Regions from separate parts of the Peribacillus sp. NPDC096379 genome, predicted to be linked through region 2. Evidence: a T-box and tRNA genes for the amino acid it is inferred to sense, from the RefSeq annotation. Region 2 holds a T-box; the other regions hold tRNA genes.

Region 1 (5,426 bases), on a different contig from region 2:
TAGCAAAAACACAGGTCTCTGCGAAGCCGCAAGGCGAAGTATAGGGGCTGACGCCTGCCCGGTGCTGGAAGGTTAAGAGGAGAGGTTAGCCGCAAGGCGAAGCTTTGAATTGAAGCCCCAGTAAACGGCGGCCGTAACTATAACGGTCCTAAGGTAGCGAAATTCCTTGTCGGGTAAGTTCCGACCCGCACGAAAGGCGTAACGATCTGGGCACTGTCTCAACGAGAGACTCGGTGAAATTATAGTACCTGTGAAGATGCAGGTTACCCGCGACAGGACGGAAAGACCCCGTGGAGCTTTACTGCAGCCTGATATTGAATTTTGGTACAGCTTGTACAGGATAGGTAGGAGCCTGTGAAGCCGGAGCGCTAGCTTCGGTCGAGGCGTCGGTGGGATACTACCCTGGCTGTATTGAAATTCTAACCCGCGCCCCTTATCGGGGCGGGAGACAGTGTCAGGCGGGCAGTTTGACTGGGGCGGTCGCCTCCTAAAATGTAACGGAGGCGCCCAAAGGTTCCCTCAGAATGGTTGGAAATCATTCGTAGAGTGTAAAGGCACAAGGGAGCTTGACTGCGAGACCTACAAGTCGAGCAGGGACGAAAGTCGGGCTTAGTGATCCGGTGGTTCCGCATGGAAGGGCCATCGCTCAACGGATAAAAGCTACCCCGGGGATAACAGGCTTATCTCCCCCAAGAGTCCACATCGACGGGGAGGTTTGGCACCTCGATGTCGGCTCATCGCATCCTGGGGCTGTAGTCGGTCCCAAGGGTTGGGCTGTTCGCCCATTAAAGCGGTACGCGAGCTGGGTTCAGAACGTCGTGAGACAGTTCGGTCCCTATCCGTCGTGGGCGCAGGAAATTTGAGAGGAGCTGTCCTTAGTACGAGAGGACCGGGATGGACGCACCGCTGGTGTACCAGTTGTTCTGCCAAGAGCATCGCTGGGTAGCTACGTGCGGACGGGATAAATGCTGAAAGCATCTAAGCATGAAGCCCCCCTCAAGATGAGATTTCCCATAGCGTAAGCTAGTAAGATCCCTGAAAGATGATCAGGTTGATAGGTCAGAGGTGGAAGCGTGGCGACATGTGGAGCTGACTGATACTAATCGATCGAGGACTTAACCTTATTGTTCTTGAAAAAAGCAAAAACCCTTCTTATTATCTAGTTTTGAAGGAATGAAAAAATATTATTGACTTTATTTAAAAGTATGATATAATAATAAATGTCTTTCAGAAAAAATGTCTGGTAATGATGGCAAAGAGGTCACACCCGTTCCCATTCCGAACACGGAAGTTAAGTTCTTTTGCGCCGATGGTAGTTGGGGGTTTCCCCCTGTGAGAGTAGGACGTTGCCAGGCAGTTTTTTAAAACCACATTATATTATTCCGCAGTAGCTCAGTGGTAGAGCATTCGGCTGTTAACCGAACGGTCGTAGGTTCGAGTCCTACCTGCGGAGCCATATGGAGAGCTGTCCGAGTGGCCGAAGGAGCACGATTGGAAATCGTGTAGACGGGTAACCCTGTCTCAAGGGTTCAAATCCCTTGCTCTCCGCCATTCTAAATAATGTGGCCCCTTGGTCAAGCGGTTAAGACACCGCCCTTTCACGGCGGTAACACGGGTTCGAATCCCGTAGGGGTCACCATATAAATAACGGAGGATTAGCTCAGCTGGGAGAGCATCTGCCTTACAAGCAGAGGGTCGGCGGTTCGATCCCGTCATCCTCCACCATTATTTTCATCATTTCTATTATCGCGGGGTGGAGCAGTTCGGTAGCTCGTCGGGCTCATAACCCGAAGGTCGCAGGTTCAAATCCTGTCCCCGCAATCTGGTCCGGTAGTTCAGTTGGTTAGAATGCCTGCCTGTCACGCAGGAGGTCGCGGGTTCGAGTCCCGTCCGGACCGCCATTTTATTTAGTAGTTAAACAAGCTTGTTGTTAATATAAATTAACCGGCTCAGTAGCTCAGTCGGTAGAGCAAAGGACTGAAAATCCTTGTGTCGGCGGTTCGATTCCGTCCTGAGCCATCAGTAACTTAATATGGAGGGGTAGCGAAGTGGCTAAACGCGGCGGACTGTAAATCCGCTCCTTCGGGTTCGGCAGTTCGAATCTGCCCCCCTCCACCATTAATTATAGGGGTATAGTTTAAAGGTAGAACAAAGGTCTCCAAAACCTTCGGTGTGGGTTCAATTCCTACTACCCCTGCCAACTTAAAAATTCATCTACATCATGGCGGTTGTGGCGAAGTGGTTAACGCACCTGATTGTGGTTCAGGCATTCGTGGGTTCGATTCCCATCAGTCGCCCCATTTTTAAACATAATGAATTGATTATTGAATATATATGTAACAATGGGCTATAGCCAAGCGGTAAGGCAACGGATTTTGATTCCGTCATGCGAAGGTTCGAATCCTTCTAGCCCAGCCATATGCGGAAGTAGTTCAGTGGTAGAATACAACCTTGCCAAGGTTGGGGTCGCGGGTTCGAATCCCGTCTTCCGCTCCAAAAGATGGCGGCATAGCCAAGCGGTAAGGCAGAGGTCTGCAAAACCTTTATCACCGGTTCAATTCCGGTTGCCGCCTCCATAAAGTTTTTGCCGGTGTGGCGGAATAGGCAGACGCGCACGACTCAAAATCGTGTTCCGTAAGGAGTGCCGGTTCGACCCCGGCCACCGGTATCAAATGGTCGAGTTAAAGAAAATACACTAGAAAAAGAGTTCTCACATTTTGTGGGAACTCTTTTTCGATTCTTCATAAATAGCAAAAATAGTGTCTTAATACAGGAAACCTTTGATAATGTAGGATTTTTTCTTATTACGCAAACGGACCAGATTGTGGAACAATACCCTCAAAGAAATTTTAATATCTAAATTAAAATTTAGAAGAGTTTGTGTGTGGGGACTTATTCTATTGGAGGTTAGTTTAATAAGAAAGGTAATTTAACACAGGGTTAAATTACCCCGTGTTAAATTACTTCTGTTTATCTAACGCTAACTTTAACCCTTTTTGATAATATTGATTCTTCATTTCTTCAGGAACCATGCTACCACCAGTCCCCCAAATAATATGTGTACCCTTACTCATCTTTTCTGTTAAACTATGCTTCTGTAAATAATCGATGCCCTCTGTACATAATTTACTTGGTCCTATCATGCCTGCTAGTGCAGAAGGTTCTAAATGAAGCCCCTCTGTATCGACTAATTCTTTTAGCAACTTATACAACTGTTCATCACTAACCGTATAATTACCACTTAAAAAAGGCTCAATAGTTTTACCGACAAACCCAGATGGCTTTCCTACAGCAAGTCCATCCGCGTCTGTTACATTATCGATACCAAGATCTTGTACAGAAACTTTATCATGAAGTCCAGTCATTAAACCGAGTAACATGCATGGTGAGTGGGTAGGTTCTGCAAAGAAGCAGTGAACATGGTCTTGATACAATAATTTCAATCCAAAAGCTACGCCACCAGGGCCGCCACCTACTCCACATGGAAGGTAAACAAACAAAGGATGATTTTCATCAATTGTTATCTCTAGCTCTTCTAATTGTTTCTTCAATCGAGATGCAGCTACTGCATATCCTAAAAATAGGTCGTGAGAATTTTCATCATCCACAAAATAACATGTTGGATCACTATCTGCTTGGATTCGACCTTCCTCTACAGCTTTACTATAATCAGCTTCATATTCAATAACTTTGACATTTTTGCTTCTAAGCAAGTCTTTTTTCCACTGTTTTGCATCAGCTGACATATGAACAGAAACATTAAAACCTAACTTTGCACTGATGATGCCAATACTAAGTCCTAAATTTCCAGTCGAGCCTACTGCGATTGAATATTGTGAGAAGAAAGTTCGAAACCTATCACTATCTAAGATCGAATAATCATCATGAATCGTTAATAATTGATGTTGAAAAGCTAATTCTTCTGCATGTTTGAGAATTTCATAAATCCCGCCTCTTGCTTTAATAGATCCTGATATAGGAAGGTGACTATCACATTTTAGTAATAATTCGCCTAATATAGGCTGTTGATACTCCCGTTCTAAGGATTGTTTCATCGAAGGAATTCTTACTAAAGGAGATTCTATGATACCATTCGATTCTTTTGTTTCAGGGAAAACCTTGGCGATATATGGGGCAAAACGTTTCAACCTTTCTTCTGCATCTCTTACATCTTCTTGAGTAAGGGGGGATTTTTTAATTCCCGATTGAAATTTTTCGACGTTTGGATTGAGCCAAAATACTTCATCCATCGAAATGAGCTTATTTAGTAAAGGATATTGGTCTTTCCATGTTTGTAATTCCTGGATTTCAATCTCTTTCATTTGTATGATCCTCCTAATTATCTTGTAGCAAGTTATTTTATGAATTATAATTAAATAAACTTAAATACAGTTTAACACACACTTAACTATATGTTAATTAATATTAACTTTATTTAAATTAAATTTAACATATTATGAAGGAGTATCGATTATGGAAAATATAGATATTGGTAAGAAAGTTGAAAAATATAGAAAAGCTAAAGGATTGAGTAGTAGAGAGTTAGCAAAATTAGCTGATATTACACCTTCAATGCTAAGCCAAATTGAACGTGGATTGGCAAATCCTTCTATTCAAACCTTAAAGGTCTTAGCTAAAACCCTAAATGTTCCAACTTTTAGTTTTTTACTTGAAGAAACAATTACGGAGGATTTAATCGTTAGGTCCAGTAAACGTAAGAAAATGATCATCGATAATTTGTCTTATGAGTTATTATCGCCGAATTTTACGGGGAATTTAACAACAGCGATTATGAATGTACCTTCGAATACTTCTTCATCCGAAAATCTTCTAGAACATAAAGGAGAAGAAGTAGCATTTATTTTGGAAGGAAAAATTAAGGTGTATTTGGGTGAAGAAGAATATCTATTAGAAGCTGGTGATAGCGTGAAAATACCAGCAAATTTGAAACATAAATGGGAAAATAATTTTAGTCAAAAGGCAATTGTATTATTTTCAGTTACCCCACCTGCGTTTTAATGGGAATAGGTTATTCTAGAGAATCATAGTTATCTTGAAAGGCTGAAGTTTTTTTGAGGGATGGGTTTTAATTTGAATCGAAGGGGAAGGGTATGGAACCGGTCATATTAATGAACCAGAAAGTACGGAAAGGGCTTCACTTCCTAATTTTTGGCTGGCGATTGTACCACTCGTACTTGTAACCTTATGCAATTATTTGTTTAGCCGTAGCGGAATTTCCGTTAAGAACTGGTACGATCAAACCGTATTAGCAGACACATTTAATATAGCTAATGTTAGTACAGTTACTTCTTCTTGGTCATTGATTGTTGCTTTAACAATTTGGGGACTGGCAGCGATGCTTTTAAATGTTAAACGGATTAAAGTAAAGCTGGCAAGCGGATTAACAGCTGCTGCAATGGGTTCAT
Region 2 (5,426 bases):
CCGTAACCCTCAGCTGCTAGGGCGAAGATACATGAAAACAAAATGACCATAATCGTGAATCGCAACGGTTTTTATTTTACCCAAATAAAAACATTTGAAGGAGGAGTCATACTATGGCTCGTTATACTGGCCCAAGCTGGAAATTATCCCGTCGTCTTGGAATTTCCCTTACAGGTACTGGTAAAGAATTAGAGAAGCGTCCTTACGCTCCTGGACAACATGGTCCAAACCAACGCAAAAAACTTTCCGAATACGGATTGCAATTACAAGAAAAACAAAAACTTCGCCACATGTACGGAGTTACTGAGCGTCAATTCCGCTCATTATTCGACCGTGCAGGTAAACTACAAGGTGTACACGGTGAAAACTTCATGATTCTTCTTGAATCTCGCCTTGATAACGTTGTTTATCGTCTTGGTTTAGCTCGTACTCGTCGTGGATCACGCCAACTTGTAAACCATGGTCACATCCTTGTTAATGGAAAACGCGTTGATATTCCATCATTCAAAGTGTTACCTGGACAAACAATCTCTGTTCGTGAAAAATCACGTAACCTAAGCACAATCAAAGAATCAATCGAAGTAAATAACTTCGTTCCTGATTTCTTGACTTTTGATGCTGACAAATTAGAAGGTACTTTCACTCGTTTACCAGAACGTTCTGAAGTTCCTGCTGAAATTAACGAAGCACTTATCGTTGAGTTCTACTCTCGTTAATCGATTTTGTTTTCGGCCCTCATCCTTGGATGGGGGTTTTTTTATACATCATTCCTGTTTTAGTAGAAACGTCATTAGTCTAATCTGACATATCATGGAGGAGCTTATGGATTTTTATATTCAAAAATTAGAAAAATTATATTCTGAACACGCCGAGACAGAATATGCAATGCGGTCTAAAAAATATATGAGAAATCAATTTGATTTTTTAGGGATTCGAACGCCCATTCGAAGAAAATTAACTAAGCAATTTTTGCAAGAATACGGATTACCGTCAAAAGAGAACCTTGAAACGGTTATTCTTATGTTATGGGAAAAACCAGAACGAGAATACCAAAAAGCAGCCCTTGATATCTTGGAAAAAACTAAAAAAGACCTTACTCCCGCTGACATGCCGTGGCTAGTCAGTTTACTCAAAAGTAAATCTTGGTGGGATACGATCGATGTCCTATCCCCTCATATCTTTGGCTATATGTTTTTACAATACCCCGAACTTGTTTCCTCATACCCTGATCAATGGATTGACGATGATTATATTTGGTTACAAAGATCTGCGATTCTTTATCAACTCTACTATAAAGAGAATATGAATGAAAAACGGCTGCATAACTACATTCTACGCCAAGCACACAGCAATGAATTTTTTGTACAAAAAGCGATCGGCTGGGTATTACGGGAATACGCCAAAACGAACGCTTCTAGTGTTCAATTATTTGTCGCTCAAAACCAATTAAAACCGCTGAGCAAGCGTGAGGCATTGAAACATCTGTCTTAGAAAGTTTTATTCCGAGCTGGAACCTGAAATTGGCGGACTAAAATGTGGACTTTACGAGACGCTTTTCTAATTTTTAATCCAACATGTGCACTTTTCAAGCCAATTTTCTAATTTTTAAGCCAAACCGGAATCCTACTCGATCGATCTAATATGACTGTGCCTCCTAACAAAAAGGTCAGAACCCTACATCTACTATTAAACCAGAATAACGGTGTATAGAGTGTGAGGCCTGACCCTTTATCTATTATTTAATTAGCGTATATTTCTTTTTACCGCGACGAACAAGCATGAATTGCCCTTCAATCTTATCCGCTTCTGTTACGATATATGCTAAGTCTGTCACTTTTTCTCCATTAATAGAGATCGCACCATTTTGGATGTCTTCTCTTGCTTGACGTTTAGATGGTGAAATATTTGCTTCAACAATTAGTTCAACTACGTTAATGTCATCCGTATTGTTTCGGCTGAAACTTGGCACGTCTTTGAATCCAACTTGAATCTCTGAAGCACTTAAGTTTTTCACGTCTCCACTGAATAAAGCTGCGGAAATCTTTATCGCTTGGTCCAAAGCATCTTGGCCGTGGATCAGACGTGTCATTTCCTCTGCCAACGTTTTTTGTGCTTTACGCAAATGTGGTTCGCTTTCTACGGATTGAGCTAACGCTTCAATCTCTTCATGTGATAAGAATGTGAAGAATTTCATGTATTTCACTACATCCGCATCTGCCGCATTAATCCAGAACTGGTAAAACTCATAAGGCGTCGTTTTCTCCGGGTCAAGCCAGATTGCTCCACCTTCTGTTTTCCCGAACTTTGTGCCATCCGCTTTTGTCACAAGTGGAATGGTCATCCCGAATGCTTTAACAGCTTCGTCGTGAGATTTACGAATCATTTCCAGACCCGTTGTAATATTGCCCCACTGATCACTTCCACCAATTTGCAGTTTACAATTATGATTGTCGTATAAATGATTGAAATCGATTCCCTGTAAAATCGTGTAGGTGAATTCTGTAAATGAAATTCCCGTTTCCAATCGTGAAGCAATCGTATCCTTCGCTAGCATGTAATTAATGCCAATATACTTCCCGTAATCACGCAGGAAAGTAACCATATCAATCTTGCCAATCCAATCATAATTATTTAACATGATTGCGCCATTATCACCATCAAAATCGAAAATCTTCGTTAATTGACCCTTTAGGCAATCGGCATTATACAGAACCGTCTCCAATGTTTGCAGGGAACGCTCTTCTTTTTTTCCACTCGGATCACCAATTAACCCCGTTGCTCCACCCACTAAAACAAGCGGACGATGGCCATGCTGTTGAAAACGTCGTAATGTTAAGAATGGCAATAAATGACCAATATGCATACTATCTGCTGTCGGATCCACGCCACAATATAACGCAATTTTTTCTTTTTCTAAAAGTTCTTTCATTCCCACTTCATCTGTTTGCTGATAAATAATCCCTCGCCATTCTAAATCTTTAAGCAATTCCATGTGATTTCCTCCTGTTTTTTTAAAATATGACAAATAAAAAACGCCCCTTCATAAATGAAGGGACGAATATATTCGCGGTACCACCCAACTTGAGGACATACTTCATCCTCCGTCTTAAAACCGTTAACGGCGGTCTACCGTTTACTGCTACTTAACGTTCACAGCAAATGCTCAAGGAAGTAATTCATCAAAACTATGTGTACCGATTCACACCTTCCACCGGCTCTCTAAAACAGGGATAGTTTGACTACTTTAGTCCTCTCATTGCTTTCCTAATAAAATTCTAGTTAATGATTTTTTATCATATATTAAATGCTATGTCAAGTTCAACAACCTATAGAAATACTTGAAAATCCCCCTTCTAAATACGGATATATGCTATAATGTATCTGATTTCAGGGGGTATGATAGATGAAAAATAATGAAAATGAGCCTATATCATTTTGGTTGAAATTCACCAATTTCTTCCGTAGTAAAACAACGCAAAAATACTCCAGAGTTACATATCATGTAGCTTGGAATATCCTGCTTTTGTTTATTATAGTCCTTGTTTTAGGATTTTCCTTTGCTGGCGGTGTAGGTGCAGGTTATTTTGCCGCTTTAGTCAAAGATGAGCCGATTCGCACAAAAGATGAACTCAAAAAAGATATTTATAATTATGAAGAAGCATCAGACTTATATTTTGCTGATAACATTTTTCTCGGGAAGTTAAAGTCCGATCTTGAGCGCGAAGAAATAACCATTGATGAAATGTCACCGCACTTGCTAAACGCCATCATTGCAACAGAGGATGAATACTTTAATGAGCATGAAGGTGTCGTACCTAAAGCCGTTATGCGCGCCATTTTTCAAGAAATGACAAATGCACCCGTTCAATCCGGTGGAAGTACATTAACACAGCAATTGATCAAAAACCAAATATTAACGAATGAAGTATCCTTTGATAGGAAAGCGAAAGAAATCTTACTCGCACTTCGAGTGGAAAATTTCTTAGAAAAAGATGAAATTCTGCAAGCATACCTAAACGTATCAACCTTTGGCAGGAATTCCTCCGGCCAGAATATCGCGGGTGTCCAATCGGCAGCTAAAGGTATATTTGGAATCGACGCAAAAGACCTTTCCATTCCACAGGCAGCATTTATCGCCGGTCTAGCTCAAAGTCCTTTTCGTTATACGCCTTATACGCAAAAAGCTGAGTTGAAAAGTCCAGAAGGTATTGAGCCAGGATTAGTTAGATTGAAAACTGTACTTAAAAGAATGCGTGATGGAAATTATCTTACGGAACAAGAATACAACGATGCCCTGAATTATGATATTACGAAAGACTTTATCGGACCGAAAACAGCACCTTCCAAAGTATACCCTTGGCTGGTCGTAGAACTTGAAGAACGAGCAATCGAGGTTCTTTCGAATATTCTTGCAGAGCAATCCGGATATGAAAAAGCGGATTTAGAAAAAGATAATGATTTAAAAGAACAATATACAACACTAGCAAGAAGAGAACTGAAACAGAATAATTACAAAGTCCATTCAACCATCAACAAAGATATGTATGATAAGATGCAAAAAGTCGTTAGAAACTATGAATATTATGGCAGAGATAAGCCCCAAGAAGTGACCGACCCTGAATCGGGTGAAAAAGTTACTGTTCAGGAACCAGTCGAAACAGGAGCCATTCTCATTGAAAACAAAACAGGAAAGATTCTTTCTTTCGTCGGCGGTCGCAATTTTGATCGAGAGCAGACCAACCATGCAACATCAGCCAAAAGACCAAATGGATCGACGATGAAGCCGCTTCTAGTATATGCACCTGCATTTGAACTAGGATATATCTCACCTGGATCTGTCGGAATTAATGTACCTATTTCAATTGGTGGCTGGCAACCGAAAAATGCCGGAGAAGGGTATACTGGATTAACAAACGCCCGGCAGGCACTCGTTAACTCCTACAATATTCCTGCAGTAAGCTATTATATGGGCATCTTAAATCAACGCCCGGCAACCTATCTTGATAAAATGGGCTTTACCTCGTTAATTGATATCGACTATTCAATCCCTTCCTTAGCGTTAGGAACACCTACAAATGGGGTAACGGTTGAAGAAAATGTGAATGCATTTACAACATTTGCTAATGACGGACAATTCATCGACGCCTACATGATCGACAAAATCGAAGCGAAAGATGGCACAGTCATTTATCAACACGAAGCGGCTCCGGTAGAAGTCTTTTCACCGCAAACCGCTTATCTTACACTAGATATTATGCGAGATGTCATATCAAATGGAACAGCACGGTACTTAAATGGAAGGTTATCTTTCTCATCTGACTGGGCTGGAAAAACAGGAACGACGAACAATACAGAAGATGCTTGGTTCGTTGCTACAAACCCGAACGTAACATTTGGAACATGGATTGGTTATGATACACCAAAGA
Region 3 (5,426 bases), on a different contig from region 2:
ATCGCGGGTGTGGCGGAATTGGCAGACGCACCAGACTTAGGATCTGGCGCCGCGAGGCGTGGGGGTTCAAGTCCCTTCACCCGCATTATTTATTACGCGGAAGTAGTTCAGTGGTAGAATACAACCTTGCCAAGGTTGGGGTCGCGGGTTCGAATCCCGTCTTCCGCTCTACTTTTCGTAAGTGCCGGGGTGGCGGAACTGGCAGACGCACAGGACTTAAAATCCTGCGGTAGGTGACTACCGTACCGGTTCGATTCCGGTCCTCGGCACCATTTTATATTTATACGCGCCCGTAGCTCAATTGGATAGAGCGTCTGACTACGGATCAGAAGGTTATGGGTTCGACTCCTTTCGGGCGCGCCATATAGACGGGAAGTAGCTCAGCTTGGTAGAGCACTTGGTTTGGGACCAAGGGGTCGCAGGTTCGAATCCTGTCTTCCCGATTATCACCTTTTTTTATAATGGGGCCTTAGCTCAGCTGGGAGAGCGCCTGCCTTGCACGCAGGAGGTCAGCGGTTCGATCCCGCTAGGCTCCACCATTATTATGATTATTGTATACGCTTATTTATTTGGCGGCGTAGCTCAGCTGGCTAGAGCGTACGGTTCATACCCGTGAGGTCGGGGGTTCGATCCCCTCTGCCGCTACCAAATCATGAAGGATCTTTAGCTCAGCTGGTTAGAGCAGACGGCTCATAACCGTCTGGTCGTAGGTTCGAGTCCTACAAGATCCACCACTATTTATACGGAGGTATACCCAAGCCCGGCTGAAGGGATCGGTCTTGAAAACCGACAGGGGAGTCAAATCCCGCGGGGGTTCGAATCCCTCTACCTCCTCCATTTTTTGAAAAAGATCACACAATTCATATCGTCGCGGGGTGGAGCAGTCCGGTAGCTCGTCGGGCTCATAACCCGAAGGTCGCAGGTTCAAATCCTGTCCCCGCAATCTGGTCCGGTAGTTCAGTTGGTTAGAATGCCTGCCTGTCACGCAGGAGGTCGCGGGTTCGAGTCCCGTCCGGACCGCCATTTTTATTCTAGTAGGGTCACCTACTATTGATATACATTGTGTGGCTCAGTAGCTCAGTCGGTAGAGCAAAGGACTGAAAATCCTTGTGTCGGCGGTTCGATTCCGTCCTGAGCCATCATTAGATTAATACGGAGGGGTAGCGAAGTGGCTAAACGCGGCGGACTGTAAATCCGCTCCTTCGGGTTCGGCAGTTCGAATCTGCCCCCCTCCACCATTCCATCATTGTGTAGTTTAAAGATAGAATAGAGGTCTTCGGAACTTCCGAAGAAGGTTGTGAACCCATTTATTTTATATTATTGGGCTATAGCCAAGCGGTAAGGCAACGGATTTTGATTCCGTCATGCGAAGGTTCGATCCCTTCTAGCCCAGTCATGGCAGCATAGCCAAGTGGTAAGGCAGAGGTCTGCAAAACCTTCACCCCCGGTTCAAATCCGGGTGCTGCCTTAATCATGCCGGTGTGGCGGAATTGGCAGACGCGCACGACTCAAAATCGTGTTCCTTTTGGAGTGCCGGTTCGACCCCGGCCACCGGTATCGAAGCGAGACATATTTTGCGGGTGTAGTTTAGTGGTAAAACCTCAGCCTTCCAAGCTGATGATGAGAGTTCGATTCTCTTCACCCGCTCCAAAAAAATGGGCCTATAGCTCAGCTGGTTAGAGCGCACGCCTGATAAGCGTGAGGTCGATGGTTCGAGTCCATTTAGGCCCACCATAATCCTATATTTTTTGTTCCGCAGTAGCTCAGTGGTAGAGCATTCGGCTGTTAACCGAACGGTCGTAGGTTCGAGTCCTACCTGCGGAGCCATTTTTTTTTATATGGGGAAGTACTCAAGAGGCTGAAGAGGCGCCCCTGCTAAGGGTGTAGGTCGGGTAACCGGCGCGAGGGTTCAAATCCCTCCTTCTCCGCCACACATAGGATGCGCCTTTAGCTCAGCAGGATAGAGCAACGGCCTTCTAAGCCGTCGGTCAGAGGTTCGAATCCTCTAAGGCGCGTAAAAACTAACCAATTAAGGTTAGTTTTTTTTGTTTGTTCATTTCAGTCTGTGAGCAAAACAAGACCGTATTGAACCAATTCATTCGTCTCATGGCACTTTAGGTCACTCTAGTGAACAAATGATACATAAAACAAAAAATAAATTGATTATAATGCGTTTCTCAGCATTATTTATTTAAAAAAATGATTTTTTTCTTGTGTAGGTTCCGAAAGGGTTGCGAATGAGTTCGGAACCTTCCAAATGGGCAGTGATAAACGAAAGCTTGTAGTGGTAGGCTGGCGATGAATTTTTAAAAGTTAATACACAACAGAATGGGTGGCAGTTTTGTAGGCGGTTAATATCCTTTAGCTTTAGTCCCTATATAGAAAAGCTCTTAAATATCTGGACTTTGCTAGTTTTGTAGGTTTATAATTCTATTAAATAAAAAACTTGATACGGACAAATAAAAAAGCCACTTCCATATGTTAAAGGTTGGCGCCTTTAACGGAAATGACTTTGACCCTGTTTCACAACCACCACAGCCGGAACAGGAAAAACAACAATTTCGATACGCCTATTATAACGGGTTTATAGAGAGAATTTCAACCGTTAACTTTTAGTGATTTTAAAAATAGGGCGTCCAAAGGTGTATTTTACCGTTTTTCTAATCCGGCTGGGGTTGGTAAAAGGGTAAAGTATGCCTTTTTCTTTGTCTTCTCGGAAGGAAGAAAAACCATGTTGGTAGCTGGAAGAATTGAAAATTTTAAAGACTTTAGCAAGTTTAAAACCGTAAAAAAATTTAACAACCACATTGAAATGTTCCTGGCTGAACATAAAAAAGATTTTACTAAAGGGGAATTAGTCGCGTTCAAACGCCTAGTTCGATTCTCTGCTAAATATGTTGGAGTGGCTAACGCAAAGATTGGCACTCTATTAAGAGCCATCAATGAAAAAGGGAATGGTTTTGGTATAAGCCGATCAACTTTTGAACGAATGTTGAGAAAAGCGAAGGATTTAGGGATCCTATCGGTCGAAAATACGGCTAAATCCAAAGGTGGAAAAGGGCATAATGTCTATATTTTTAATACAATTGATGTATTAAAAAAGGAAAAATTGACGTATTGTGAGGATCACGAGAAACCTTGCGACAGTAAGGTTGAAGGGCATAATTTTGAAAGAGAAACTAGTAATCTTTTAGAAACTAGCAATACTAAAAAGATAAATAAACGTAAGGTGACGCATTTAGATTCTACTTTTACGGTTTCTTATGTTCCAAAAGAATTTGTCCAGGCTGTTAAGCCTTTCTTTAATCATGCTGCTACGATCGAAGACCTTTGGAAAAGCGTATTTCTTGATACAAAGGGGATAAAAAACATAGTAGAACCTGAAATCATTACATATACAGCCATAGCTGCCTTTAAACAAGCAATCAGAGCCTCTAAAAAAGGGAAAATCAGAACGACCTTAGCTGCCTTCTTCACAGGTACTTTTAAAAACCTAATGGATAAGGCTTACTTTGCTATTCCTTTAGAAGAAATCCATGAAAGAATCAGCCATTGAAACAAGAAATAATATCTTAAAACAAACTAATTTAGATAAAATTATCTTCTTTAAAAATCGTAAAATATACCACAACACAGATAGATCTCAAAGAGAGCTCAATGTCTGTTTCATTTGCGGTTTTAATTTGTAGTACATCCCTGTCTGTTTACGGGTTCGGCCGGGCTCCTTCTTTTTCGTAAACATCAGAAGACCTCGCCTATACTACGTAAACATAGCCGAGGTCTTCTGTACTCTAAAGTTGTCGCCGGCCGAGGGTGGATGAAATAGCAAGTAGGTTTATGTATAAATGGAGAGATTAGTTTGGGGAAAAGATTAAAAAATATGGATATAGTGGTTTAGAGATAAAAGATGTAGAACGAGTAAAAAATACGAATGATGTGAGAATTATAGGCTGCTGTTTGCTGATTTATTTATAGTGTTTTTAAGTTCCGAAGATAGATTCGAAGGGTTCCAAAAAGGGGGCATTCGAAAAAAATAGGGATTTTGTTTATGATTTTTGTAATATGTTTTTTAAAATACGTCGTTCATGCTGTTTATTGGGCCTTCTAGGGCGTTTTATCTTTTTTTGAGTACAAATGTAAATATAAAGATTTCAGATGTTATAAACACCCCTTAAAGGACCTTAAAAGACCTTGCAGATTTATTACTTTCAATTCATTTTTCACAATAATTCTCCAGTTTTACCTTAAACGTCTTTTCAATCTATGTATTAGGGCTACCGAACCTTCTGAATTTTGACAGGTGTGGAATTGTAGCCAAACCGCCTGTTTTCCTTCCGGCTCGGAAACGGGTATTCTGTATCGCTCATATGGGCCATATAATCCCCAATTACTTCCCGAAGCTTGATCGGAACCATAGCGTCGCAACGCTCATTTCGTATCTTCAATTTCTTTAGCTGTTCGTAACGGCTGTACGTTCTTTTCTTTCATGATTTTCCTCCGATATCATACATTCAACGTATGATATTGATGGTTTATCAAAAAGATCCAGTGATATCAAGGATTTGAATGTACGAAAATATCTAAAATCATACATTCAAAAAAACGCCCTGTTCAATTAAAGAAGAAAAGAAGAAAAGAAGAAAAGAAGAAAAGAAGAAAAGAAGAAAAGAAGAAAAGAAGAAAAGAAGAAAAGAAGAAAAGAAGAAATAAACGTTTATTCGTTGGAAGAATGGTTGATTTCTTCTTTTCTTCTTTCCATGCAGCATAGTAGAGTTTGCTACTTGAATAGGCTTCGGTCTGGCCACATGGTAAGTAAATTTGCAAAATGTCTTCTACTTAATCTCCTTCAAATACTTCTCCAAAGCCTCTTCAATCAGAATATAGATGTTTTTTTCATGGACAAGGGCTTGCATTTTTAATTCTTTATGTAGATCTGTACGTAGATCGAAGGATACGCGTTTTCTTTCCACTTTTATTTCATCCTTTCTTGTTTCGTTGATTTCTTTATTCGAATAAACATTGGTATCTTCTTCGCCTACTATTTCGGCTAATGCTTGGGTTGGGGTGATTATTTTTTGCATACGTTTCATTTTTTTTATGTCATTTACTTTGGACACGCTCAATCAACTCCTTGTAGAAACGGTTGTATTGGTCTAATGCCTTTTTTAATTCTGGGTTCCTATTAAATCCATAGAGAGCTAATCTGCCCACTGGTGCTTTTCTTGTAATGGTTGTTTGAAAAACTTCGTTAGGATAGTCCTCCTCAATCATTTCTTTAAACGCTTTTGAATCGCTTCTACGTACATCGTTCATGGTGCGTAAAATCCCAACGACTTGTGTATCTCTATGACCGAAATTTCTAGCGCCTTCAACAGAGTCCATAAAATTAGGAATCGCCGAGTAACACCAGCTTGAACATTCAAACA

What was found. A T-box is a leader RNA that pairs with one kind of tRNA and senses whether it is charged. The one in region 2 lies ahead of tyrS (tyrosine--tRNA ligase), so its partner is inferred to be a tRNA-Tyr.
Region 1: it encodes a tRNA-Tyr, which carries the amino acid that the T-box ahead of tyrS (tyrosine--tRNA ligase) is inferred to sense. The anticodon was not compared.
Region 3: it encodes a tRNA-Tyr, which carries the amino acid that the T-box ahead of tyrS (tyrosine--tRNA ligase) is inferred to sense. The anticodon was not compared.

Annotation. Positions count from the first base shown of each region.
Region 1 is NZ_JBIWFD010000002.1:1,439-6,864, forward strand. It holds partial or broken rRNA gene ACIQZI_RS09040 (23S ribosomal RNA) at 1-1,123, shown strand, start outside; rRNA gene rrf (5S ribosomal RNA) at 1,240-1,355, shown strand; tRNA gene ACIQZI_RS09050 (tRNA-Asn) at 1,382-1,456, shown strand; tRNA gene ACIQZI_RS09055 (tRNA-Ser) at 1,460-1,551, shown strand; tRNA gene ACIQZI_RS09060 (tRNA-Glu) at 1,565-1,639, shown strand; tRNA gene ACIQZI_RS09065 (tRNA-Val) at 1,650-1,725, shown strand; tRNA gene ACIQZI_RS09070 (tRNA-Met) at 1,748-1,821, shown strand; tRNA gene ACIQZI_RS09075 (tRNA-Asp) at 1,825-1,901, shown strand; tRNA gene ACIQZI_RS09080 (tRNA-Phe) at 1,947-2,019, shown strand; tRNA gene ACIQZI_RS09085 (tRNA-Tyr) at 2,035-2,118, shown strand; tRNA gene ACIQZI_RS09090 (tRNA-Trp) at 2,127-2,200, shown strand; tRNA gene ACIQZI_RS09095 (tRNA-His) at 2,225-2,300, shown strand; tRNA gene ACIQZI_RS09100 (tRNA-Gln) at 2,344-2,418, shown strand; tRNA gene ACIQZI_RS09105 (tRNA-Gly) at 2,422-2,496, shown strand; tRNA gene ACIQZI_RS09110 (tRNA-Cys) at 2,503-2,576, shown strand; tRNA gene ACIQZI_RS09115 (tRNA-Leu) at 2,587-2,668, shown strand; gene ACIQZI_RS09120 (D-serine ammonia-lyase) at 2,961-4,322, opposite strand; gene ACIQZI_RS09125 (helix-turn-helix domain-containing protein) at 4,474-5,019, shown strand; partial or broken gene ACIQZI_RS09130 (GntP family permease) at 5,102-5,426, shown strand, end outside.
Region 2 is NZ_JBIWFD010000001.1:509,350-514,775, reverse strand. It holds gene rpsD (30S ribosomal protein S4) at 114-716, shown strand; gene ACIQZI_RS02540 (DNA alkylation repair protein) at 823-1,491, shown strand; gene tyrS (tyrosine--tRNA ligase) at 1,736-2,992, opposite strand; T-box leader at 3,048-3,266, opposite strand; gene ACIQZI_RS02530 (transglycosylase domain-containing protein) at 3,404-5,426, shown strand, end outside.
Region 3 is NZ_JBIWFD010000015.1:192-5,617, forward strand. It holds tRNA gene ACIQZI_RS24040 (tRNA-Leu) at 4-85, shown strand; tRNA gene ACIQZI_RS24045 (tRNA-Gly) at 97-168, shown strand; tRNA gene ACIQZI_RS24050 (tRNA-Leu) at 184-272, shown strand; tRNA gene ACIQZI_RS24055 (tRNA-Arg) at 287-363, shown strand; tRNA gene ACIQZI_RS24060 (tRNA-Pro) at 370-443, shown strand; tRNA gene ACIQZI_RS24065 (tRNA-Ala) at 464-539, shown strand; tRNA gene ACIQZI_RS24070 (tRNA-Met) at 572-648, shown strand; tRNA gene ACIQZI_RS24075 (tRNA-Ile) at 658-734, shown strand; tRNA gene ACIQZI_RS24080 (tRNA-Ser) at 745-837, shown strand; tRNA gene ACIQZI_RS24085 (tRNA-Met) at 870-943, shown strand; tRNA gene ACIQZI_RS24090 (tRNA-Asp) at 947-1,023, shown strand; tRNA gene ACIQZI_RS24095 (tRNA-Phe) at 1,067-1,139, shown strand; tRNA gene ACIQZI_RS24100 (tRNA-Tyr) at 1,155-1,238, shown strand; tRNA gene ACIQZI_RS24105 (tRNA-Gln) at 1,322-1,393, shown strand; tRNA gene ACIQZI_RS24110 (tRNA-Cys) at 1,398-1,468, shown strand; tRNA gene ACIQZI_RS24115 (tRNA-Leu) at 1,476-1,557, shown strand; tRNA gene ACIQZI_RS24120 (tRNA-Gly) at 1,577-1,650, shown strand; tRNA gene ACIQZI_RS24125 (tRNA-Ile) at 1,658-1,734, shown strand; tRNA gene ACIQZI_RS24130 (tRNA-Asn) at 1,753-1,827, shown strand; tRNA gene ACIQZI_RS24135 (tRNA-Ser) at 1,841-1,931, shown strand; tRNA gene ACIQZI_RS24140 (tRNA-Arg) at 1,942-2,015, shown strand; gene ACIQZI_RS24145 (hypothetical protein) at 2,732-3,556, shown strand; gene ACIQZI_RS24150 (hypothetical protein) at 4,275-4,445, opposite strand; gene ACIQZI_RS24155 (hypothetical protein) at 4,833-5,117, opposite strand; gene ACIQZI_RS24160 (ParA family protein) at 5,101-5,426, opposite strand, start outside.